One region of the Heyndrickxia sp. MSNUG genome, then DNA from elsewhere that is predicted to be linked to it. Evidence: predicted binding sites of a transcription regulator. Region 1 holds the regulator's gene; each other region holds the start of a gene.
The links. The regulator Rex, encoded in region 1, represses fermentation and respiration genes when NADH is low (regulators of the CRP and FNR family bind a similar motif). The targets are predictions, from matches to a motif close to TTGTGAAATATTTCACAA.
Positions count from the first base shown of each region.

Region 2: the regulator Rex is predicted to act here: its motif matches at 2,389-2,406, upstream of AABM38_RS14210 (formate/nitrite transporter family protein).
Region 3: the regulator Rex is predicted to act here: its motif matches at 4,070-4,087, upstream of hcp (hydroxylamine reductase).
Region 4: the regulator Rex is predicted to act here: its motif matches at 2,187-2,204, upstream of pflB (formate C-acetyltransferase).

Region 1 is NZ_CP150978.1:245,328-251,464, reverse strand. Features, by position in the region: gene groL (chaperonin GroEL) at 1-414, opposite strand, end outside; gene groES (co-chaperone GroES) at 469-753, opposite strand; gene AABM38_RS01415 (lysostaphin resistance A-like protein) at 1,186-1,917, shown strand; gene AABM38_RS01410 (YdiK family protein) at 1,921-2,121, shown strand; gene AABM38_RS01405 (redox-sensing transcriptional repressor Rex) at 2,152-2,808, opposite strand; gene moaC (cyclic pyranopterin monophosphate synthase MoaC) at 2,836-3,330, opposite strand; gene AABM38_RS01395 (ABC-F family ATP-binding cassette domain-containing protein) at 3,500-5,428, shown strand; gene tsaD (tRNA (adenosine(37)-N6)-threonylcarbamoyltransferase complex transferase subunit TsaD) at 6,001-6,137, opposite strand, start outside.
Region 2 is NZ_CP150978.1:2,837,760-2,843,896, reverse strand. Features, by position in the region: gene AABM38_RS14215 (endonuclease MutS2) at 13-1,938, shown strand; gene AABM38_RS14210 (formate/nitrite transporter family protein) at 2,422-3,255, shown strand; gene AABM38_RS14205 (XapX domain-containing protein) at 3,317-3,484, opposite strand; gene AABM38_RS14200 (MFS transporter) at 3,699-4,874, shown strand; gene AABM38_RS14195 (transcriptional regulator SplA domain-containing protein) at 5,460-5,702, opposite strand; gene AABM38_RS14190 (hypothetical protein) at 5,731-5,904, opposite strand.
Region 3 is NZ_CP150978.1:3,043,806-3,049,942, forward strand. Features, by position in the region: gene AABM38_RS15290 (DEAD/DEAH box helicase) at 1-1,636, opposite strand, end outside; gene AABM38_RS15295 (Crp/Fnr family transcriptional regulator) at 1,951-2,640, shown strand; gene hcp (hydroxylamine reductase) at 2,708-4,009, opposite strand; gene AABM38_RS15305 (Hsp20/alpha crystallin family protein) at 4,240-4,713, shown strand; gene AABM38_RS15310 (YppG family protein) at 4,743-5,288, opposite strand; gene AABM38_RS15315 (YppF family protein) at 5,482-5,679, shown strand; gene AABM38_RS15320 (YppE family protein) at 5,734-6,111, opposite strand.
Region 4 is NZ_CP150978.1:2,854,487-2,860,623, forward strand. Features, by position in the region: gene AABM38_RS14280 (DHH family phosphoesterase) at 133-1,356, opposite strand; gene AABM38_RS14285 (cupredoxin domain-containing protein) at 1,501-1,950, shown strand; gene pflB (formate C-acetyltransferase) at 2,291-4,516, shown strand; gene pflA (pyruvate formate-lyase-activating protein) at 4,600-5,343, shown strand; gene AABM38_RS14300 (sulfite exporter TauE/SafE family protein) at 5,455-6,137, shown strand, end outside.

The DNA.
Region 1 (6,137 bases):
TTCGATTGGCTTTGAAATTGCCTTTAACTCTTCAACTGCAGTTACTGCAGCTTTTTCCATACCTTTACGGATGCCCATTGGGTTAGCACCAGCAGTTACGTTCTTAAGACCTTCACGGATCATAGCTTGAGCAAGAACCGTTGCAGTAGTCGTTCCGTCACCAGCAACGTCGTTAGTCTTGCTTGCTACTTCAGCAACAAGCTTAGCACCCATGTTTTCGAAAGCATCTTCAAGTTCGATTTCTTTCGCGATTGTCACACCATCATTTGTGATAAGTGGTGAACCGAATTTCTTCTCAAGAACCACATTGCGTCCTTTAGGTCCAAGAGTAACTTTTACTGCATTTGCAAGAGCGTCAACCCCGCGAAGCATCGCGCGGCGTGCTTCTTCACTGAACAAAATGTCTTTTGCCATTGTATAAAACCCTCCTCAAATTTGTGTTATATACGTACTGTCTTTAAGCAGCTATTATTCCACTACAGCAAGAATGTCGTTTTCACGCAAGATTAGGTACTCAGTTCCCTGGTACTTTACTTCTGTACCTGCGTATTTTGAGAAGATAATGCGGTTGCCAACTTCAACTTCAAGTGCCACGCGCTCTCCGTTTTCAAGGACACGTCCAGTACCAACAGCTACGACTTTACCTTCTTGAGGTTTCTCTTTCGCTGTGTCGGGTAAAACGATACCGCTTGCAGTTTTTTCTTCAGACTCAACAAGCTCAATAATAATGCGATCACCTAATGGCTTGATCAAGTGAATCAACCTCCTCAAATTATATGTAGATTATTATTTATTAGCACTCTCCTCATTCGAGTGCTAACACAATTTATATATTAATGAATCTCCATTTTTTTTGCAAGCATGAAGTCCAATTTTTTTTATAAAATTTATATTAGGTCCCTGGGCAGGAATCCAGTGACAGCAAGGACTATTTTTCGTTCCCGTTCCACAATATTCGACGACAATTTTCTCCGAATTTTAATTTAAGCTTGTTTAAAAAAAAGCCACCTTAAAGAGTATGCGGCTTCTGCGGAAATCTAACCATTTTTTTAGCAAGCATCCTACAATTTGAACTTTCAAGCTGCTTACTAGTAAAATGGAGAGATAGCATTATGGAACTTTTATCATAATAAAACGTATATAAAGTCATTATGTTTACGAAACGGCCTAAAAGGAGTTTTCATATTGAAAAAAGAATACTGGTACATTATCATCGCCTATATTGTCATGCAGCTTTCAAGCCTGGTCGGAATTCCGCTCGTTGCCTTTGTGGGAGCTGGGATGGGCAAGAGTCTTAAGGAAATGGAAACCCTATCGATTCCTTACTGGCTAGTCATTAGCTTTACACTGACACTGATCATCGTTTTGCTTATTTTACGGAAAGAATCAAAGATGCAGGCAGATTTGCGCGGAATGGCATCGCCAGCAAGCTCGGCTGCATGGGCCGTTGCCGGTGTATTTCTGGCATTGATGGCTCAATCCTTTGCAGCAAGCATTGAAAGGCTGCTCGGAATCGAAATGGGCTCAGAAAATACTCAAGAGATCATCAACCTCATTGAGAACTTCCCGGTTGTGATTCTCGTCAGCTCGATCATCGGGCCGATTTTGGAAGAAATCGTCTTCCGTAAAATCATCTTCGGAAGCCTTTATAAGAAAATGAACTTCTTTTTTGCTGCATTGATCAGTTCAGTGATTTTCGCGCTTGCTCATATGGAGCCCGAGCATGTCATCCTTTATTCGGCCATGGGCTTTACCTTTGCATTCCTTTATGTAAAAACAAAGCGAATCATCGTTCCGATCATCGCCCATGTCACAATGAATACGTTCGTTGTCCTGCTTCAATCCGTATTCAGGGAAGATATCGAGAGAATGATAAGAGAAGCAGAAAAAATCCAAAGCTTTATTGGGGGACTTTAAGTTATGAAGCAATCGCCTTTATTTTCAGGCATTGTCTACATCTTGCTAGGCAGCTTGTTCACCTACTTCGCCATCCAGAATGTCAGCGAAACCGGATGGGGATTTTTCACTTATCTCCTCGTCATGCTCGCGACCTTCGACTTCGGTTCCGGCATCCGGATGATCCTGCTCCATCTCAAACTTAAACAAATCCAGAAAAAATAGCCTCTTCATCCGAAGAGGCTATTTTTCATATCATTCTTCTGTGTCTGTATTGGTCGGATAATGCTTTAGGAAATAAATCAATGATTGCAGTTCTACAGACAGGTCAATATGGTGAATCCTGATGGAGTCCGGTACATTCAATCGTGCAGGCGTAAAATTCAGGATTCCCTTGATATTCGCCTGGACTAATCGGTCTGTAATAGGCTGGGCTACCGCAGACGGCACGGTAAGAATGGCCACCTGAATCCCTTCCTCGACAACTTTTTTGTCCAGCTCATCCATGTGATACACAGGCACGTCACCCATAACGGTGCCTACTTTTGCCTCATCTACATCAAAGGCAATTTCGATTTTCGTATTATTATTTTTTGAGAAATTATAATTCAAAAATGCTGTTCCAAGATTTCCGACCCCGATCAGTGCCACTTTTGTAAGCTCGTCCTGATCAAGTGTCTTTCGGAAAAATGTCAGGAGATAATTCACATTGTAGCCGTACCCCTTTTTACCTAAGGCTCCAAAATAAGAAAAATCCCTTCTGATTGTCGCTGAATCCACTTTTACCGCTTCACTTAACTCTGCAGATGAAACTCTTTGTTTACCTGAAGAATGTAAGTTCAATAAGAAACGGTAATAAAGCGGCAAGCGTTTTGCGGTTGCCTGCGGTATTTTCATAGGTTCGTTCATCATTCTCCATCCTCCACCCAATCAAAATTTCTATTTAAGCTTCTCATCTCTCTTAAAATCGCCATTTTTCCCGCCGGTTTTTTCGACTAAATACGTCTTGCCGATCACCATGCCTTTGTCAACGGCCTTGCACATATCATAAACAGTCAGCGCACATGCTGAAGCTGCTGTTAACGCTTCCATTTCCACCCCTGTATTCCCTTTTGTTTTTACAGATGCGGTAATATTTAAAATATAGTCATTTCCATTTTGCTCCCATTCGAAGCTAAGGTCAATGCCTGTTAATGGAAGTGGATGACACATTGGAATGATTTCCGACGTCTTCTTGGCCGCCATGATGCCCGCTACCTGTGCAACAGCCAGCACATCCCCTTTTTTCATCTTATTTTCTGTGATTCTTATATATATATCTTCATTCACAATTATACTTGAATGGGCGATTGCCGTGCGGACCGTCTCAGATTTATCGCTGACGTCCACCATTTTTGCTCTGCCTTCTTCGTTAAAATGAGTAAATTCTGCCATGTTCATGCTCCCTTCAACCAAATGATACACTATTTTCACAAAGTTGTGTGTGAACTTTGTTGCTGAGTTCACAAATTCCTTGTCATTCCTTGTCTTTGGTGGGTTTCATATATTGCCGAGCTTATGTGAATGGGTTACACTATCTCTAAGGCAATAGAGGTGAATAATAATGATCTTATTACAAGTTAATCAGCTGACAAAATATTTCGCTGCTGATCTTATTTTATCGAATATAAAGTTTGAAATACAGACCCATGACCGTGTTGCTTTAGTTGGCCGCAACGGAGCAGGGAAATCGACCCTGCTGAAGATTATCGCCGGGCACGAGGCGCATGACAGCGGCGAAATCATCCGCCCTAAAGGGACGACGATCGGATACCTGGCACAGAATACCGGTCTCGAATCCGAAAAAAGCATCTGGGAAGAAATGCTTGGCGTTTTTAACCATCTGCATTCCATGGAAAAAGACCTGCGCCGGCTTGAGGAAAAAATGTCGGACCCTGACATACTGACAAACCAGACTGAATATGACAGAGTTCTCAAAGAATATGATCTTTTGCAGGTCCAGTTCAAGGAGCAAGGCGGTTATCAATATGAAGCCGACATCCGCTCCGTGCTCCATGGCCTGAACTTCCATTCCTTTGATTACTCTACAAAAATATCCACATTAAGCGGAGGCCAAAAAACAAGGCTTGCTCTAGCTAAGCTCCTTTTGACCCGCCCGGATATTTTAATTCTGGATGAACCGACAAACCACCTTGATATCGACACTCTTTCTTGGCTGGAAAAATACCTTCAGGGTTATGATGGCGCAATCCTTATTGTTTCCCATGATCGTTACTTCCTTGATAAAGTCGTTAATCAGGTATATGAAATTTCCCGCCATCAGCTGGCAAAATTCCCGGGGAACTACAGCTCTTACTTAAATCAAAAAGCTGAAAACTATGAACGGGATATGAAGCTTTTTGAAAAGCAGCAGGATGAGATTTCAAAGCTCCAGGACTTCATCCAGCGAAACCTGGCGCGCGCTTCCACTACTAAAAGAGCTCAAAGCCGCAGGAAACAGCTTGAAAAGATTGACCGGATGGACAAGCCGCTTGGCGATGAAAAATCCGCTTCCTTCAGTTTTCAGATTGAACGCCAAAGCGGAAATGATGTCCTAAAGGCTGATACACTCGCTGTAGGATATAGCGATGACGTCGTTTCGGAAAATATCTCATTCAATCTATCTCGCGGTGATAGCACTGCCTTAGTTGGACCAAATGGTGTCGGCAAATCAACCTTGCTGAAGACAATCGTTGAAAAGCTACCTTCAATCACTGGCAGCATCCACTATGGTTCAAACGTATCGATCGGTTATTATGATCAGGAACAAGCTGAGCTAAGCTCAAATAAAAAGGTACTAAACGAGCTTTGGGACGAATATCCACTTAAGCCGGAAAAAGAAATTCGCACGGTTCTCGGCAATTTCCTCTTCTCAGGCGACGATGTATCAAAAATCGTTTCAACGCTCAGCGGCGGTGAAAAAGCACGTCTGGCACTCGCCAAGATGATGATGCAAAAATCCAACTTCCTGATTCTTGACGAGCCCACGAACCACTTGGACTTGGACAGCAAGGAAGTGCTGGAAAATGCACTGATCGATTACCCGGGCACAATCCTGTTCGTTTCGCACGACCGTTATTTTATCAACAGAATCGCCACAAAGGTCATTGAGCTCGACCGCGATGGCGCAACCGAGTTCCTGGGTGATTATGATTATTACCTCGAGAAAAAGCTCGAACAGGAAGAACTGAAAGCACTCGCAGAACAGTCTTCAAAAGCTTCAAGCAGTGCTGTCGACACTTCTAAACAAGATAAAAACTCCTATCAGCAGGATAAAGAATCTAAAAAGCTGGAACGCCAGCGCAAACGGCGTATGGAGGAAGTCGAAGCAGCGATCGAACAGCTTGAAGTGGAGGTCGCTGAATACGAAGAACTCTTATGTGATCCTGATGTCTTCCAAGATCACGAAAAAGCAGCCGATATTAACAACAAAATCGAAACGGCCAAAGAGAAGCTTGAGGTATTGATGGAAGAATGGACAGAGTTGGCTTAAGAGAGTACAGATAGAAAGAGTCTATGCCGGGCGGCGAGTTGTCGCCCGGTTTTTATTTGCATATAAATGAGAAATTCGGTGTCGCTGGAAAAATTCTTCTGAGTTCGCCAATATAGTTTGAAACCAAATTAATTGGTTTATCGCTAAATTTACTAGTTTTCGCCGAATTAATTAGATTTCCTCCAAATAAATGTCATTTCCGCCAATAACCCCACCACTATGGCAAAAAAATGAAACCACTTAGTCAATCAATCTTTATTGATCCATTGGATACTCAACTATTTTAATTAACGATCAGCATTAGAGATTTTAAGGAAGCACTAGATTTACTAGATTTCATATTAAAAAAACCTCGCCATTTAATAAAAAATTTAAATTAATCCACAAAAAAGGTCCCAGATGAATTCCGGGACTTTTTGTTCACAAAGTTATTCACATAAGAAAGATTGATTTATGGCTTATCCAGAGACTTTTCCACATTATCCACAAAATAAGCGGAATTTATCCACATTATACACAGAAACACACAAAAACCAGCAAGATATCCACAACAAAATCAGAAAATTTATTTTTTACTTCCGACTATCGTTGTGGATAGTTATCTCTAAACCAGGATTTCCGTTCAAAGTTAAACCCGCACGCTCGCCTTTTTCAAACAATACACTTCCAGCAGCGGCAATCATCGCTGCATTGTCTGTACACAATGACA
Region 2 (6,137 bases), 2.3 Mb from region 1:
GAGGAAAATAAATTGAACGAACAAACATTTAACGTCTTAGGATTTATTAAGATCAAAGAAATGATCTCAAGCTTCGCTATGACAGAGCTTGGGCGCAAAAAAGTGAACGATATGCTGCCTTCTGTGAATGCAAAGCAAATTACCTCCTGGCAGGAGGAATTGGCAGAGGCAATCGAGATCCTGAAAATCAGTTCAAGCGTTCCAATTCATGGTCTTGAGGGTATGGAATTAGTCTTGAAAGGGTTCCATAAAGGGATCCCACTTAGGCCAGACCAGTTAGTCATGCTATTGAATTTTCTTGAAACATGCAATAAAATACGCAGGTTTATGAAGGAAAAGGAATATTGTGCTCCAAGAGTTTCTTCGTATGTTTATGGAATTGAAGAATTGCCTGAGCTGGCAGCAGAGATTCAAAGATGTATCCGAAACGGTCAAATAGATGATTATGCGACTAAAGAGCTTTTAAAAATCCGCAAACAAATAGCAATTCAGGAGGAACGTTTAAAGGAAAGACTTAATCAGGCCCTTAAATCGGGGAAAATGAAACCTTTTTTACAGGAGTCGGTCATAAGCCAGAGAAATGGAAGGTATGTGATCCCGATTAAAAAGGAATACCGGACAAAAGTGAAGGGAGCTGTACTCGATACATCTGCTTCTGGATCGACACTTTTCGTTGAACCAGAAGAAATTGGCGCTTTCCAGGAGCAAATGGGATGGCTATACGCTGAAGAGCAGGCGGAGGTTGAAAAAGTTTTAATATCATTGACTGGTATGGCGGAAGGAAATGAGAAAGAGATTCGCCTTGCCATCGAAACAATGGTCCATTATGATGTGTTATTTTCAAAAGCAAAGTATTGCAGATCGATTGATGCGAAACGGGTCAAAATATATGACGGTTCCATGATCATGTTCAAGGATGCGAGACATCCACTGCTTGGTGACAAAGCAGTCCCGTTAACGATTGAAATTGGTTCCGATTATCAAGCTTTGGTTATAACTGGGCCCAATACTGGTGGTAAGACGGTTTCCATAAAAACAGCTGGATTGCTTGTCTTAATGGCTCAGTGCGGGCTGCATTTGCCTGTTGAAGAGGAAAGTACTTCAGGAATTTTTCATAAAGTCCTTGTCGATATAGGGGATGGACAGAGTATTGAACAGAATCTTAGCACATTCAGTTCAAGAATCGTAAATATCATTGAAATTTTAAAAGAAGCGAATGATAAAACGCTTGTCCTCCTTGATGAACTAGGTTCTGGTACCGATCCAGGCGAAGGTATGGGGCTGGCCACGGCAATCCTTGAAAACCTTAACAACAAAGGCGCAACCTTGTTTGCAACTACTCATTATAGCGAAATAAAAGAATTTGCCGATCAGCATCAAGATTTCATGAATGGATCAATGGAATTTGACCTCGAGACCCTTAAGCCAACATATCGCTTACGGATTGGGGAAGGTGGGGACAGCCAGGCTTTTGCCATTGCCTTAAAGTTAGGCATACATCCAAAATTAATTGAAAGAGCCCATGAAATAACTTATAAGGCAGAAAAAGACTATACTGTCTTATTTGAAGATGACCCTTCTGCCTTAAAAGGGAGGGAACAGCAGATTATAGTGAATAAGCATCAAAGGAGGGGGCCTGCAGCAGAGAAAAAGACGGTAACGCAATATGATATGGGTGATAGTGTACACGTAACCACAATGGGTGAACTTGGAATCATTTATAAAGGACCAGACGTAAATGGGAATTATATTGTCCAGATCAAGAGCGAAAAGATTCAGGTGAATTATAAGCGTCTAAAGCTTAATATTCCTGCAGCAGAACTATATCCGCCCGATTATGATTTCAATATTATCTTTGAATCAAAGCATAACCGTAAACTACTGAACCAGATGGATAAAAAACATTTAGATGGCACTGTTATAAATTATGATGCCTAAGTGGAGAAGCCCTTTTATCAGAGGGCTTTTTCCCATACTTTATCAAACATCTCTTTATTGTCTTTTTCCTATGTTAACAAGAGCGAAAAGGGAAAGACTCATTGAAACATTTGATTTGCGTGGTGCTGATTCGTGGATTCTTATTCAAAGTCCTGTGTTTAAAGCAAGACATGGAAGGCTTAGGGGTATGAGCGCCTGCTGCTAAAATCATCTCACAAGAATGAAAAGCCACAAGTTATACAAAAATAGGCTAAAATAATGAGGGAATCCCCTACATCAGAAAGAATGAAAGTCAGTAAAAGTACTGAAAACAGCATCCATAAACCATTTGAATTCTAAAAGACCGGGGCTGCATCCATTTGAAAACGCTTCAATAATTGTCAAAATTAGTTCATGGCAAAATCTATTAACAAAAGGCAGCTAAAGGTATAAGATTAAGACATAATTTAATTGTGATATTATTCACAAACGGAGGTTTTTCATATGGATGTACAGCCTATCGACCAAGCAGTGAACACTGCACTTAAAAAGATTGGCTATCTGAATGAATCAAAAACGAAGTATATGTTGCGGTCAGCTCTAGCTGGTGTATATATTGGTTTTGGAATCATGGTTTCATATCGGCTGGGTGAATACTTTTATGATTTGCATTCTCCGGGAACTCCAATTGTAAGCTCGATTTTCTTCGGCCTGGCTCTTGTGCTAATTTTATATGGAGGAGCAGAATTATTCACTAGCAATACGATGATGATGACAATCGGTTCATTAAAAAAAGCTACTTCATGGATGGATACGGTAAAAAATTGGATAGCTTGTTATACTGGGAATTTTTTAGGAGCTGTATTTTTTGCTGTAATCATAATGCTTTCAGGCCTATTTTCCTCACCGGAAAAATCCCAGTATATGATGGAAACGGTAAGTATGAAAATGAACACACCGGTTTACCAGTTATTTTTTCGAGCAATACTCTGCAACTGGCTTGTTTGCCTGGCTGTATGGATTCCTTTGCACATAAAAGGAGATGGAGCAAAAATCGGGGTTACGCTGCTGCTTGTCTTTGCATTTGTAGTATCAGGGTTTGAACATAGCATCGCAAATATGGTTTTATTTTCTATCGCCCTTCTTATTCCGCATCCTGAAACAATCAGTCTGGCTTCAGGTTTATATAATCTAGTGCCTGTTACGATAGGGAATATTATCGGCGGAGCATTTTTCGTAGGCTCCATATATATTTACCTTAATACGAAACGTGGAGAAGCTACGAGCAGCAACAGCATTCCATCAGCAAAGCCAATTTTCAGGCAAAAAGCCTTATAATAATAAACAAAAAATCCGCGGATCTCCGTGGATTTTTTTAGCTGTTAAAGCCTTAATAAAATCATTTGAAATAATTCAAAATCCAGTCCCCAGCCAATCCTCCTAAATATACCCCGACAATTCCAAGTACTCCGGCAAGAACTGGCGGCGCTGGCAACGGCAGTTTTAAAAACTTGAAAACAACCCCGACTAATAAACCGGCAAGTAAACTTAACACAACTTCTTTCATAAAATCACCGCCTCATGTAGTGCAAATTGAAATAAACATTAAAATTAATGAGCAGACGTCTGATCACTTCAAAGCAACATTATTTTACCATGACAATCACCAAATGAAAACGCTTTATGTTTTCTTTTATTACCCTTTTATTTCAATACACTATTCTTATATTTAAATAGTGGTAAAATATAACTCTACAATTTGTAAAGTACGGAGGACATTAATGGAAACGCGAGTTAAACGAGATATCATTTCAATGCAAGGCTTCTACCTTTTTGTTTTCTTTGGATTCGGAAGTTTATTTCCTTTATTGAGTGTGTATTTAAGTGAAGTTGAAAATTTGAATGGATATCAAATAGGAATCATTCTGTCCATCGGCCCTGTCATCATGATTTTTTTCCAGCCTTTTTGGGGCATGATTTCGGATATGAAAAATCTTCATAATCGACTGTTGACGTTTACAACCCTAATTACAGGAATTGCTGCACTTGGATATTTATTTTTTGAAAGTTTTTTCTTATTCATTCTCATAGCAATCATTCTTGCATTATTTCAAAGTGCCATTATCCCTTTATCGGATAGCATTTCGTTAAAATATACTAGCAAAGCTGGCTTGAATTATGGAAATATCCGCTTGTTTGGCTCACTTGGCTTCGGTATTGCTGTGTTTATAATGGGGAAATTATCTGAATGGAATCCTCAGGTGATTTTTTATAGTTTTTTCATAACCTTGCTGATTGCAGCAGTTCTTTCTGTTAAAATGCCAAAAGAAGCTGCTGAGACACCTAGTAGAATGCTGGAGGGTATGAAGGAGTTAATGGGAATGAAACGATTCCTTGTGTTCCTTGCTGTGACATTCTTAATTTTCGGGCCAAACCTTGCCAATAACTTTTATTTTAGCTTATTTGTAGAGGATAGAGGAGGAACATACACAGGCATTGGCATTGCATTTTTGATTGCTGTGTTATCCGAAATTCCATTTATGAGAGTGGCAGGCGGTTGGATCAGCAAGTTTGGGTTGCTTCAGGTAGCTTTAATTGCTTCATTAGTATCATTAATAAGATGGATATTTTATTTTACTGAACCAAGTTTAACTCTTATTTATTTCTCGGCAATCATTCAAGGATTTTCACTTGGATTATTTATACCGGCAGGGCTGCAATATATCAGGGAGATTACACCTTCAAAAATGACGGCAACGGCTGTTACATTTTACTCTGCGGTGGGCAATGGACTGGGCAATTGGTTTTTTACCTTTATCGGGGGCATTATATTTGAGGAATTTAACATATATGCAGTTTATTTGTTTTTCGCTCTTCTCACCTTAATAGGAGTTCTTTTGACAGTCTTGCTTTTAAATGACCATAAAAAAATGCAAGTACAAACCGGCCATAGTTAAAAATAGCAGGAGAGACCTGTTTATTAATAACATGGCTCTGTAAAAGCTAAATATTGTTTTTTAATTCCCTGTGGAACGGAAATCTACAGCCTCGTTTAACAGAGCCAATAACAAAAAAAAAAATTGTTATACAAACGAAAAGCACACCTCAACGGGTGTGCTTTTCGTTCCTTAAGGAGTGAAAGAGAATTTGTCAATTTAAAGCTTTCCGCGTCTAATTACTTTGTTGGGGGTAAGGATGCCTTTCTTTAGATAGACAAATCCTCTTTCAAATGCAGAGCCAAAAATGAGTTTAGATGATGCAGATAAAATCTTCATCAGCAATTCCTCCTCTTTAAGATGGCTTGCAATACTTTTTTACCCCCATTCTCTTTAATGAAACATGGAAATTATAGCTAATAAAGCCAACGTTATTAAGTACTCTTTTCATAAACTTTATTCCTTTCACTCTATAATGTTAAACACTGTAGATTGGATCGTCTGTAGCGGAAGTCAATATCTGTTTCAAAAAGGAACAATCAATGCAAAACCAGCACAATAAAAAAATCTCCAGCACAAAGCTGAAGAGAGGGGATTGAGCCTGCTTTATTGATGAAAGGGATCCATTGCGTCGAGATAAGCTTTTTCCGCCGCTGCGTGTGAGGAGAAAAGGGCGTCATCATCTTCTATGACATGAAAGGTTTCGTTCAAAAAAAGAGCAAGGGAATTTGGATTTTTTGGGTGCGGAACAATTTCAGCAGCTTTGATGTTTGAAACTGTTGGAACATGCGGATTCCTATAAATAACATATACCTCATCACCATTTTGTAAATCTTTGGGATCAATCATATCCAATTCTCATTACCTCATTTCATTGTTATAAATTTTCATTTTGCTGCTTTATTTCATCACCAGTAAGTAAAATGTTTGCGGCTTCAATGTCCCGATGCTCATCAACTGAGCCTCCGGGGACAAATCTTTGGTTAGGTGTGTAGGTATCTTTCAGCGCACCTTTTCCATTCGGGATATTCTCCTCTTTGTTATATGTCATAAAAGTTCACCCCCTGATACAGATATGTTTTGTATTATGGGAAAGGGTTATACGTATCATTTCTAAAGAGAGAAAATCAGAAATTTGACACCAATTTGACATAAGTAACAGGTTTCATGAAGAGTAGCGGGTGGTATAATAAAAGTGTAAAAAGAAGTTGCTTAACATCTTAGGAGGCTCAACCAAGGTGTTCGTTCCGTAGTGAACGAAGAAAAGGTTTATTCCTTCAAAGA
Region 3 (6,137 bases), 2.1 Mb from region 1:
TTTCAACCTGGAATTGAATTCCCTGATGCAGGTAAATCGCTTCCTCATGTAACAGTGTCATAGCTGAAAAGGTATCCATCTCACCAATGACTTTTACATTCGCAACATCAGATTGGTCGATGATCACTACGTTTTCCTGCGATGCTGATCTAAGACTGATGTTATGGGCCGGAAAAGCATCATTCATCCAATACCATTTGTCACCGTTTTGATGAAGAATCCGTTCCTCTGTTAAATACTCTAAAATTTCTTCAATTTCCGCTGCACCAAACGTTTCTCCTTTTTTAAATGGCAGTTCATATGAAGCACATTTTATCTGGTCGATCAGGATGATTAAGTTGTCGGGATTAATTCTAGCCGTTTCCGGACTGCGATTAAAAAAGTAATCTGGGTTTTGGATGACATATTGGTCAAGAGGGCTAGAGCTTGCCACCATGATGACAACCGACTCTCCGTGCCTTCTGCCAGCCCTGCCAGCCTGCTGCCATGCACTCGCGATTGTTCCCGGGTACCCGTTCATTATGCATACCTGAAGCTGTCCGATATCGACTCCTAGTTCAAGCGCATTCGTGCTGACAACACCGTATATATCGCCAGATCTTAGACCCTTTTCAATTTCACGCCTTTCAGAAGGCAGATACCCTCCTCTATAGCCCCGGATCGCTTTTGGTCCGAGCTTATGCTTGACTAGTTCCTGGAGATAGGTCAGCAGTATTTCAACTCTGACTCTGCTGCGAGCAAAAACGATTGTCTGAATTTTATTTTTCAAGAACTCTCCTGCAAGACGTCTGGTTTCAAGTGTAGCACTCCTGCGGACGTTAAGCGGTATATTTACGACAGGCGGGTTGTAAAACAAGAAATGCTTCCTTCCTGAAGGTGCGCCGTTGTTGTCGATCAGGACCATATCCTTTTCAGTCAGTCCTTCAGCAAGTTCCAGTGGGTTGGCAATTGTTGCTGATGTGCAGATAAAAACTGGATCACTGCCATAATAATGGCAGATTCTCTTCAGCCTTCTGATCACATTCGCCACATGGCTGCCGAATACTCCCCGGTAAATATGCAATTCATCGATTACAACATATTTTAAGTTTTCAAAGAGCGACACCCACTTTGTATGGTGCGGAAGAATCGCTGAATGGAGCATATCAGGATTCGTGATGACAATATGGCCCGCCCTCCTCACCTTTTGGCGGATGTTTGATGGTGTATCACCATCATATGTATAACTATTGATCGAAAGCTCAGCCTCCTGGATCAATTCATTGATTTCACTTTTCTGGTCCTGTGCCAGTGCTTTAGTAGGAAACATGTATAGTGCTCTTGCATTAGGATCATTTATGATCGACTGGATCACCGGAAGGTTATAGCAAAGCGTTTTTCCTGAAGCCGTTGGAGTAACCGCAACAATACTCTGTCCACCCATGATTTGCTCATAAGAAGACCTCTGGTGAGTGTAAAGCCGAGAAATGCCTCGTCTCTCCAAAGCATTTTTCAATATTTCACTTAAATCCTCTGGCATCTCATCAGTCTGAGCCTCTTTTTCCTCTATCGTATGCCAATGGACTATATTTCTCTTAACAGATTCACCGACTTTTAATTCTGTTAAAATCTCTTGCAAACTTTTACGCACTTTCATTTCGTTCACCTCGTTATTCCTATTTTAGCGAATAAACGTTCGTTGCAAAAGAAAAATGATAAATAATTGTTACTGCTATTTTTTGGTACAGAATTTTGAATTGATATTCCAGTTATTTTCCGCATACTTCTGCATTTCAGGGAGTGATTTCCGTGAAAAGACCCCTTTCAATATGAAATGACAATGCCAAGTGTTTGTTGTATGTTAGACTGTGGTAAACGTGCTTGTTAATTCCAAATAAAGATTAACCATTCACTCAGTCTTTTGTTAAAATAGTATGAGATAAATAAAGTATCAACAATGGAGTGTTTCTTTTGAATAAAATAGATATTAAAAAAGTGCTTTCAGGCTTCTCGCTTTTCAGAGACCTGGATGATCAAGATTTAGAAAAAATTGTTGAAATATCGATTACTCGGGAATGGAAGAAAAACAGCCATGTATTCCTTCAGGGAGATCCGCTTGAAAATGTATATTTTATTAATGAAGGGAAAGTAAAGGTTTACAAAAGCGATGCCAATGGACGGGAGCAGATTGTTGCAATTCTAAAAAAAGGAGAAATGTTCCCACATGTTGGCTTTTTCCGCAAAGGCGGTTATCCTGGCTATTCAGAAGTGTTAGAGCATGCGAGCCTTGTAGTCGTGCCTATTTCTCAGTTCGAGAAGGTCCTTGTAGAGAATCCTCATTTGAGTATTAAAGTATTTAAAGTGCTTGGAGAAAAAATTGTTGACCTGCAGGAAAGACTTGAGGCACAAATTTTGAATAACACATACGAACAAATCGTGAAACTGCTGTTAAGGCTTGGAGAGCTGCACGGAGAAAAGCAGGAAAACGGCAAAATAGTTTTAAAGTCCGATTTTACAAATAAAGATTTGGCAAACATGATTGGAACGACTAGGGAAACAGTAAGCAGGACCCTAACCAAAATGAAGAAGGATGGGCTAATTTTTAACGACCATCATGGAAATATGATTTTGGATACTGGGTTATTGAATGAACTTATTTAATGGACTGCTTCTTCAAGAATACACAAACCCGCTGCACTAATGCAGCGGGTTTTTTTATTATATTCTTTTATTCTGTCTTGCTTAATTGCATCATTGTTTCCATATCTTCCTGAGCTGTTGTAATCAGTTTCAAATTAAAGGTATCCTGAAGCACCTGCATCACACCTTCAGAAATGAACTCAGGCGGCTTTGGTCCAATACGGATATCCTGAATGCCCAAGCTGAACAGTCCCAAAAGGATGGCTACTGCTTTTTGCTCGAACCAGGACAGCACGATGCTCACTGGAAGTTCATTCACATCACATTCAAAAGCGTCTGCTAACGCTTTAGCAATCTTAACGGTGGAAACCGAGTTATTACATTGACCGAGGTCAATGTATCTTGGAATATCCGTACCCGGAACGACTCCGTAATCAACATCGTTAAAACGGAACTTACCGCATGAAGTAGTCAGAATTACTGCCTCCGGAGGAAGCGATGTTGCAAGCTCACGGTAGTATTCGCCACCTTTTCCTGGCGCGTCGCAGCCTGCTATGACGAAAAAGCGTTTTATCTTTCCCTCTTTCACTGCCTGGATGACTTCCGGTGCGAGACCTAGCACCGTTTCGTGATGGAAACCTGTTACTAACGTTTCTTCAGAGTCCATATTGGCTTCTGGAAGCTCCATTGCTTTTTCAATCAACAAGGTGAAATCATCATTTTCAATTTTCCTTACATTTTCAAGCCCTGCCACTTCGTATGTAAACATACGGTCAGCGTAGGACCCTTTAATTGGCATAACGCAGTTTGTTGTCGCCAGAATCGCACCTGGGAATTTTTCAAACAGCCGGCGCTGGTCAAACCATGCCTTCCCGATGTTCCCTTTAAGGTGCGGATATTTTTTCAATGCTGGATAGCCATGGGCAGGCAGCATCTCTGAGTGAGTATAAATATTAATGCCTTTTCCTTCTGTTTGTTTAAGCAGCTCCTCAAGGGCGAATAAATTATGCCCTGTTACAACGATGCACTTTCCTTCAATCTTATTCTGGCTTACACGAACCGGCTGTGGAATGCCCAAACGGCTAGTATGAGCTTCATCAAGCATTTCCATTACACGCACTGCTGATTGGCCAACTTTCATAGCCATATCTATATGCTCCTGAACATTGAAGTTGGAATTAGTCAATGTCATATAAAGTGCTTCGTGAGTTGTTGCGTCTACAAACGGGTCTGTATGTCCAAGCTGGTTAGCATGTGTCCTGTATGCTGCAATCCCTTTTAAGGCAAAAATAATTGTATCCTGCAGGCTTGCAATTGTTTCATCTTTTCCGCAAACTCCTACGACTTTACAGCCGCCAGTTGGTGTCTGTTCACATTGGTAACAAAACATGTGTATACCCCTCTTCTGCTTAATTTACTGTTTCAGCATACAAAGGAACACAAAATGGTTATGTGACCTAAATCACACTAAAGGCATTTTTCACAAAGTGTTCATAAAACAATTGCGGAAAACAGATAATCATCACCTTTTGGTTTTAAAAGATCATGCAGGAAAGTGAACAAGGACATTCCGTCCCTCATATTCTATTATAAGATACTTGCAGAGGAGGAAGAGACACGATGGCACCTAACCATCCTGATCGCCCAAAAAGACATGAAGCCCTAGAACAATGGTTTAAATCAATGAATCATATCATGCAGGAAAAACCTGTAAAAGGAATATTGCAAAGTATTGATGATTTCTTCAAACAGCCCTTCCCCTATTCCCCAATTCATATTGACTTATATGAAACAGACACAGAATATGAGGTAACAGCTGAATTGCCTGGTATTAAAAAAGATCAGATTTCCATCGACGTGATCAACAATTCGTTGACGATAACTGTAAATAAATCTGAGTCGTCTACAGAAGTGAACGATATCAATCAATCACAGAGACACAGGTCCTCAATGCAAAAGTCAAGCAGGACTATACCCTTTTCACAGCCTATTAACGAGAGGAAAATACGGGCTTCCTATATCGATGGGCTGCTCAAAATAAAAATTGCTAAGAAACCAGGCAAGAAAATAGATATTATAATAGATCAAGACTAAAAAAAGCAGGCAATCGCCTGCTTTTGCTTTTACACTTTAAACATTCCGCCGAGCCCTTTAACCAAAGACGATACCTGAGTCACCGCATTCATCATCTGACCTGCAGTGTCTACCATCTTATTGACATCAAGATTTCCGTCCTGGCTTTTAAATGAATTCATGATGGATTGCAATCCTGATGGCTGCTTTGGCATAAATGCCTGCTGTGGATAAGGATTGTAATTTTGAAAATCAGCCTGCTGGCTGTAGTATCCATAAATCGGGTCATCCTCTGGCTGGAGCGGATTTTGAAAAAGCATTTTTGAATAATTATTCTTTGGTTGGGCAATTGAATATTGCTGGTTCCATTGAGGATTTCCCTGCATATATGGATTGGTTGGGTATTCCTGCTGTATATATTGATTATGCCAATTTCCCTGTATGCTGTTCCATTGAGGGTTTACATATTGTTGAGGGTACGGCTGCTGCCGGTTCAAACCTTGAATGGTTCCATTCCAATTATTAGATCCTTGATAATATTGATTTTCCCAAAACTGTTGCTGATAGGCATGCGTCTTGTTCCTGCGGCCAAACATGGGCGAACATCCTCCTCCATAGATTCATTACTATATCCTATGATGTAGTCGCCCAGATGGTGATAGAGATTGGAAATGCCTACCGCTTTTGTCTAAACATGAAATTAATTGTCGGAAGTTTAAATTTTTGAAAAATAAATGACAATTCAATTTTCATGATACGATGAAATCAAATGATGGAGGAGGATGAAAGATGAACGTTCACGAACTTAAAAATCTCTTTGCCCAAACAAAAGAATACACTCCGGAACATGTGAATGAATTGCTCGATTTCACAAAAAAATCGTATATTCAAAATGAAATAACCATTAATGAATACCGGAACCTTGTTCGTGAGCTGGAACTACAAGGAGCCTTCATTCCAGAAGATCAGAAAGAGTTTTCTATTTAATTATAAAATTTAAAGCTGACTCAAAAGGCCATTGAATGAGACCTTCTGAGTCAGTTATTTTATTTGTGTAACTTTCTCTACAGCCAATATCAGACTTTGCAAAATAAACTCGACAGACTGAATTTGGTCAAGAAACCTCTTCCTGCTGGTTTCCGGAAAAAATGCTTGGACAGAAATTACCTCTATATAATCAGCTGCGGTTTCGATTTGACTTGAATGGAGATTTTTAGGTTTATGCTCAATAACCCAATTCGTCGCTGCTTCTTTCCAAAGTATTGCAGTCTCTTTCACCTCGTCTGCAAAAGGCTTAACCTCTGTATGGAAATCCCCCCTGGTGCCTTCCTGTTTTGAAAACTCATATCGCCTTAGAGCGCTCTCTGAATAATTGATCAATTTTTCAGATAATTCTATTATTTGCTGGTGCTGATCCATTTTTTATTCCTGCTTTCTTTAAATTA
Region 4 (6,137 bases), 2.2 Mb from region 1:
AATTAGATTAAAAAGGAGTTAATTATGAATGTAATTAACAGTAGAATATTGCAAAAACTATCAATAAATTAGAGATACAGATTGATATCTCCTTACAGGACTGGTAATGAACCACAAAGTAATACAAGCCCATCAAGAAAATCTTGATGGGCCATTAATATTGACGTGATTAAATACTTTGGATTCAAGATAGGGCACATATATCTCATCTTTGGCTAGAGCTGCCCTATATTCTCTTTTCAAATGACGCTCTGCATCAAAAAAACTCTCGTATGGCCCTAATTTATCATTGTTGCTTAGCGAAATGAAATATTCCTTCCCTTCAGCATTAATCATGAATAAATCTCTTTCTCGATTTTCATAAAGACAGCCATTCTTTGATTCCTTAAGGTTATAGACATTTTTGACTGCATCCTGACGGATAGGGCCGAGAGGATATGCTTCATTTATGTAACGAGTGAATGCTTCACCGTTCATCGAACATCCAGCCGCCTTTGCGTGACCACCACCGCCAAACTCTCCTGCAACAGCTGAAACGTCTACATCGTCGTGTATGGTCCTGAAACTGATTTTCTTGCCACCCAAATTGATAATGGATATATAATCCAGATGAGGGAATTCTTTTCCTGATTCATTACCCAATTCAGAATGATAGAATTCAGCATGTACAATCCCTCCATAAAGTCCATTTGTGTTTGTGTAAATCTGTACAATTTCACGCTTCTTCCTTCTAATATATCGATCAATTTTATCTTCTTCCATTTCCAGCAGTTTTTGCTCGAATTCATCAAATTCAAAATGCTCTCCTGCCTGGAGACGCGGAACAATCCGACCTTCAAAATCTTCTATCGATATCATAAAAAATAAATCATTTAAGTTTTTCGCCTTGTAATTTTTGAGAATATCCCAGTCCCATGTATCATACTGCCTGACCAGTTCTACAAATTCATCTATTGATCCATTTTTTTGCAAATGGCTCTCATTAACTAGATATTCATATACCAGCGAAGCAGCACTTGTGAGCGTCCCGTTTTGGTCCTCCACTTTAACATCGCCCCATGGGTAATCATTGAAATGCAAAGCTGTTTTATGGTGGTCAATCAGCTTCGCTTTACCTCCAGCTAAAACAAATTCATTTATTTTTTCAGCGATCTCATCATTAACAGAAAGATCAGTAATGAACAATAAATCTTCTCTCTTCATTTTGTCATTCATACTTTCAAAATATCGTTCAACATGAAAGTTTAGCCCAGAAACCGAATTATATCGAATGTCCACTCCTTCTCCAAAAGCAAGCATAAAAAGAATTCCGCAGGCAACTCCGTCCAGATCATTATGTGTGAATAAACGGTACATAGCTTCCTCCTTACATTTTCTCTAATTTATGGTTTGTTAACTGGTTTCAGTCTATTCTCTTTTAAAAAAACACCGATAAACCTGAAAAATTTAGACAAGTTCTTTATATGGACGAGCATAAATATTAAAAAAGGAGGTGAAAATATGCATTTCTTCGTTGTGAAAAAAAGTGCATTATACTTAGTTGGTGTCCTAGCTCTTCTTGCTATAATCGGATCATTTTGGATGAACTTCAACTCTGATGCCACTCCAGCTATTAGCCAGCAAAAAGATACAATCCGGGAGATTCACCTGGTAACCGGTGAATTTAAATCATCTACAGAAGATGGTAAAGAAATTGAGGCTTACCGTTGGGATCCAGGAACCATCTTTGTTGAAAAAGGAGAAAAAGTCCGATTAAAAATTTTAGGGGTTAATGGTAAGGAACACCCATTCATTATTGAAGGTACAGATATTAAAGGGATCGTTAAAAAGGGGGAAGAAACAGTCGTTCCTCTGCAATTTGACAAAGAAGGAACCTACCGACTTATTTGTATGATACACACTAAAGCAGAAAATAGCGGTCCGATGATCGCTTACATTGTGGTTGATTAATATCTTCCTTTCTAAGAACAGGATTCCACATCCTGTTTTTTCTTTTTCTTCATCTCCCCTTCTACTCAATTTGACACAAAACATACAAAACAATACATCCATAGTGGCAACGTTTCCTGATAGTATAAGTTATCATACCTCTTTTTATATAACAGCACCAACAAAATCATATATTTATATAATACAGTTTCCTCAGGAAATATTTTTACAACGGATTAATTATTGATATTCACATATTGTTCATCTTTTCACAATATTGTCACACCAAAACTGTTATAGTCGTAGTATGATGAAAGTGTGGTAACTGTTATATAAAAAATTACTTCTGAGGTGACTTGAAATGGAACAGTGGAAAGGCTTTAAAAACGGTACTTGGCAGGAAGAAATCAATGTTCGAGATTTTATCTTAAATAACTACACTGAATATACAGGTAATTCAAGCTTTCTGGCAGGAGCCACTGAGGAAACAAACCTTTTATGGCAGCAGGTCATGGAATTAACAAAGCAGGAGCGCGAGAATGGCGGAGTTTTGGCAATGGATACAGAAGTCGTGTCAACAATCACCTCTCATGGTCCAGGTTATCTGGACAAAGCAAAAGAAAAGGTTGTTGGCTTCCAGACAGATCAGCCATTTAAACGCTCCATGCAGCCATTCGGTGGCATCCGCATGGCTAAGGCTTCATGTGAAGCATATGGTTATGAACTGAATAAGGAAGTTGAAAAAATCTTCACAGATTTTCGCAAGACACATAACCAGGGTGTGTTCGATGTTTATACAAAGGAAATGCTCCAGGCACGGAAAGCTGGTATCATCACTGGGCTTCCAGATGCTTATGGACGAGGACGCATCATTGGGGACTACCGACGTGTTGCGCTGTATGGTGTTGACTTCCTTATGGAGCAAAAGAAGAAAGACCACAGTTTGACAAGCAGTGTCATGACAGAAGACACTATGCGCCTCAGAGAGGAAGTCTCAGAACAATACCGTGCATTAAATGAATTGAAAAAGCTTGCTGAAAGCTATGGCTATGATATTTCTAAGCCGGCTTCTAACGCAACAGAAGCTTTTCAGTGGATTTACTTCGCTTATCTAGCTGCAATCAAAGAACAAAACGGTGCGGCAATGAGCCTTGGCCGTGTGGCATCCTTCCTGGACATATTCATTGAACGCGACCTGCTAAACGGCACTTTGACTGAACAAGAAGCACAGGAATTGGTCGACCACTTCGTCATGAAGCTCCGACTTGTAAAATTCGCAAGAACACCTGATTATAATGAATTGTTCAGCGGTGACCCAACCTGGGTAACGGAATCAATCGGCGGCATGGCGCATTGCGGCAAGTCACTTGTTACGAAAAACTCTTTCCGATTCCTTCGTACATTAGATAATCTGGGACCTGCTCCGGAACCAAACCTGACTGTTTTATGGTCTCCTGGCCTTCCAGAGAACTTTAAGAAGTATTGTGCGGAAATGTCGATTAAAACTAGCTCAATACAATACGAAAATGATGACCTGATGCGCCCGGAATACGGCGATGACTATGGTATCGCCTGCTGCGTATCAGCAATGGAAATCGGTAAACAGATGCAGTTCTTCGGTGCACGAGCAAACCTTGCAAAAGCATTGCTCTATGCCATCAACGGAGGTGTTGATGAGAAGCTCAAAATTCAAGTGGCACCTGGTTTCAGCCCGATCACAAGCGACGTTCTCGACTATAACGAAGTCATGGCAAAATTCGATAACGTCATGGAATGGCTCGCAGGCCTTTATATCAACACTTTGAACATCATTCATTACATGCATGACAAATACAGCTATGAAAGAATCGAAATGGCGCTCCACGATACTGAAGTCCTTCGCACTATGGCAACAGGAATTGCCGGATTAAGTGTCGTAGCCGATTCCTTAAGCGCGATAAAATACGGGAAGGTTAAAGTAATCCGCGATGAAAATGGCATTGCAGTTGATTTTGTATCTGAGGGTGATTTCCCAAAATACGGAAACAACGATGACCGTGTTGACAGCATTGCTGTTGAAATTGTTAAAACCTTCATGAAAAAATTGCGCAAGCACCCAACTTACCGCAATTCATTGCATACAATGTCAATTCTTACAATCACTTCAAACGTTGTATATGGTAAGAAAACTGGAAATACACCAGACGGCAGAAGGGCTGGCGAGCCATTCGCTCCAGGAGCAAACCCAATGCATGGCCGGGACACAAAAGGAACCCTTGCTTCCCTGTCTTCTGTCGCAAAACTACCATATAGCTATGCTATGGATGGAATCTCAAACACCTTCTCCATCGTTCCAAAAGCGCTTGGAAAAGAGGAAGAAAGCCGCACAAGCAATCTCGTATCCATCCTCGATGGCTACGCAATGAAAGATGGCCATCATTTAAATGTTAACGTGTTTAATAGAGAAACTCTAATGAATGCAATGGAACACCCAGAAGAATATCCACAGCTGACCATTCGTGTATCTGGCTATGCTGTAAACTTCATCAAGCTGACACGTGAGCAGCAAATGGATGTAATCAACCGTACTTTCCATGAATCTATGTAATGAATAGCCGTATGAAAGCGGCGGAGAACATGGAGTTCCCTCATACTCTCCAGGAACTCCTGTTTTACCAGAAAGGAGCAATCATCATGAACGGAAACATTCATTCTATTGAAACATTTGGCACTGTCGACGGACCAGGAATCCGCTACGTTATCTTTACACAGGGGTGCCTGCTGCGCTGCCAATTTTGCCATAACGCAGACACCTGGGAGATCGGCACTGGCAAACAGGTGGCTGTTTCCGAAATCATCGATGATTTAACTACCTATTTACCATTCATTCAACCATCAGGCGGGGGCATAACTGTCAGTGGTGGTGAGCCATTGCTGCAGATTCCGTTTATTACAGAGCTTTTCAAGGAGTGTAAAACGCTAGGTATCCATACTGCTATTGATTCATCAGGTGGCTGTTTTTCAAGTGCGCCCCTCTTTCAGGAGCAACTGGCGGAGTTAATGAAATATACTGACCTAGTCTTATTGGATTTGAAGCATATCAACAGGAAAAAGCACATTAAACTTACAGGCATGGCTAATGACCATATTCTTGAATTTGCCCGCTACCTCTCAGACCTTCATATTCCCATTTGGGTACGGCATGTCCTTGTACCAGGAGTGACAAATGATACCGAGGACCTCACTCTATTGGGAGAGTTTATTGGCACCCTTGAAAATGTTAAAAAGGTAGAAGTTTTGCCGTACCACAAGCTTGGTGTTTACAAGTGGGAGGCTCTAGGGCTGGAATATCCTTTAAAGGACGTTGAACCTCCTGCCGATGCTGAAGTTGAACATGCATATGAATTACTGACAGCCTGGGTTCGAATAGTTTAATAGGTTATAAAAAACAGCAGACAAAGTTGTCTTGCTGTTTTTTTCTGCACACCTTTTTGATATTTATCAAGTATGATTAAGATATCAGCTGCAGGTGGAGGAGTATTCTCGATGTATCAGTTTTTCAATGAAATCAGCCAGTTCTTAAGCCGTCCATTTTTTACACTGGTTAACCAAACAGAACAAATTCCTATTTTGGCGAGTTTCTTGCTGGGACTGGTCGGTGCCCTAGCACCCTGCCAGCTGACAGGAAACCTTGGAGCCATCACATATTATGGGAATCGCAGCCTGCAAACAAGAAGTCAATGGGTTGATATAGGCTACTTCATCCTAGGAAAAATCACCGTTTTCTCTTTGCTTGGAATGGCTTTTTGGTTGATCGGCCAAAGCTTCCAGGAGATTTTGCCTGGCTTTTTTTCATTGTTCAGGAAGCTTATGGGGCCATTATTCATTCTGATTGGATTTACTCTTATCGGCGTATTGACACTTAATTGGCTAACTAGGTTAACATCGCTCTTGCCAAAATGGAAAGGAAATGGACGAACTGGTTCTTTCTTAATGGGAGTAAGCTTCTCAATTGCGTTTTGTCCCACCATGTTTTCGTTATTCTTTTTCACCCTTATGCCCATTGTACTTAGCTCGTCATACGGGGCTGCTTTGCCGTCAATTTTTGCGATTGGCACCTCAATTCCTGTCATCATTTTCGCAGGGATCATTTCATTTATAGGTCTTGATGGTTCCTTAATGAAGAAAAGCCGCAAATTTGGCATGGTTATCCAGAAGATTGCAGGGTA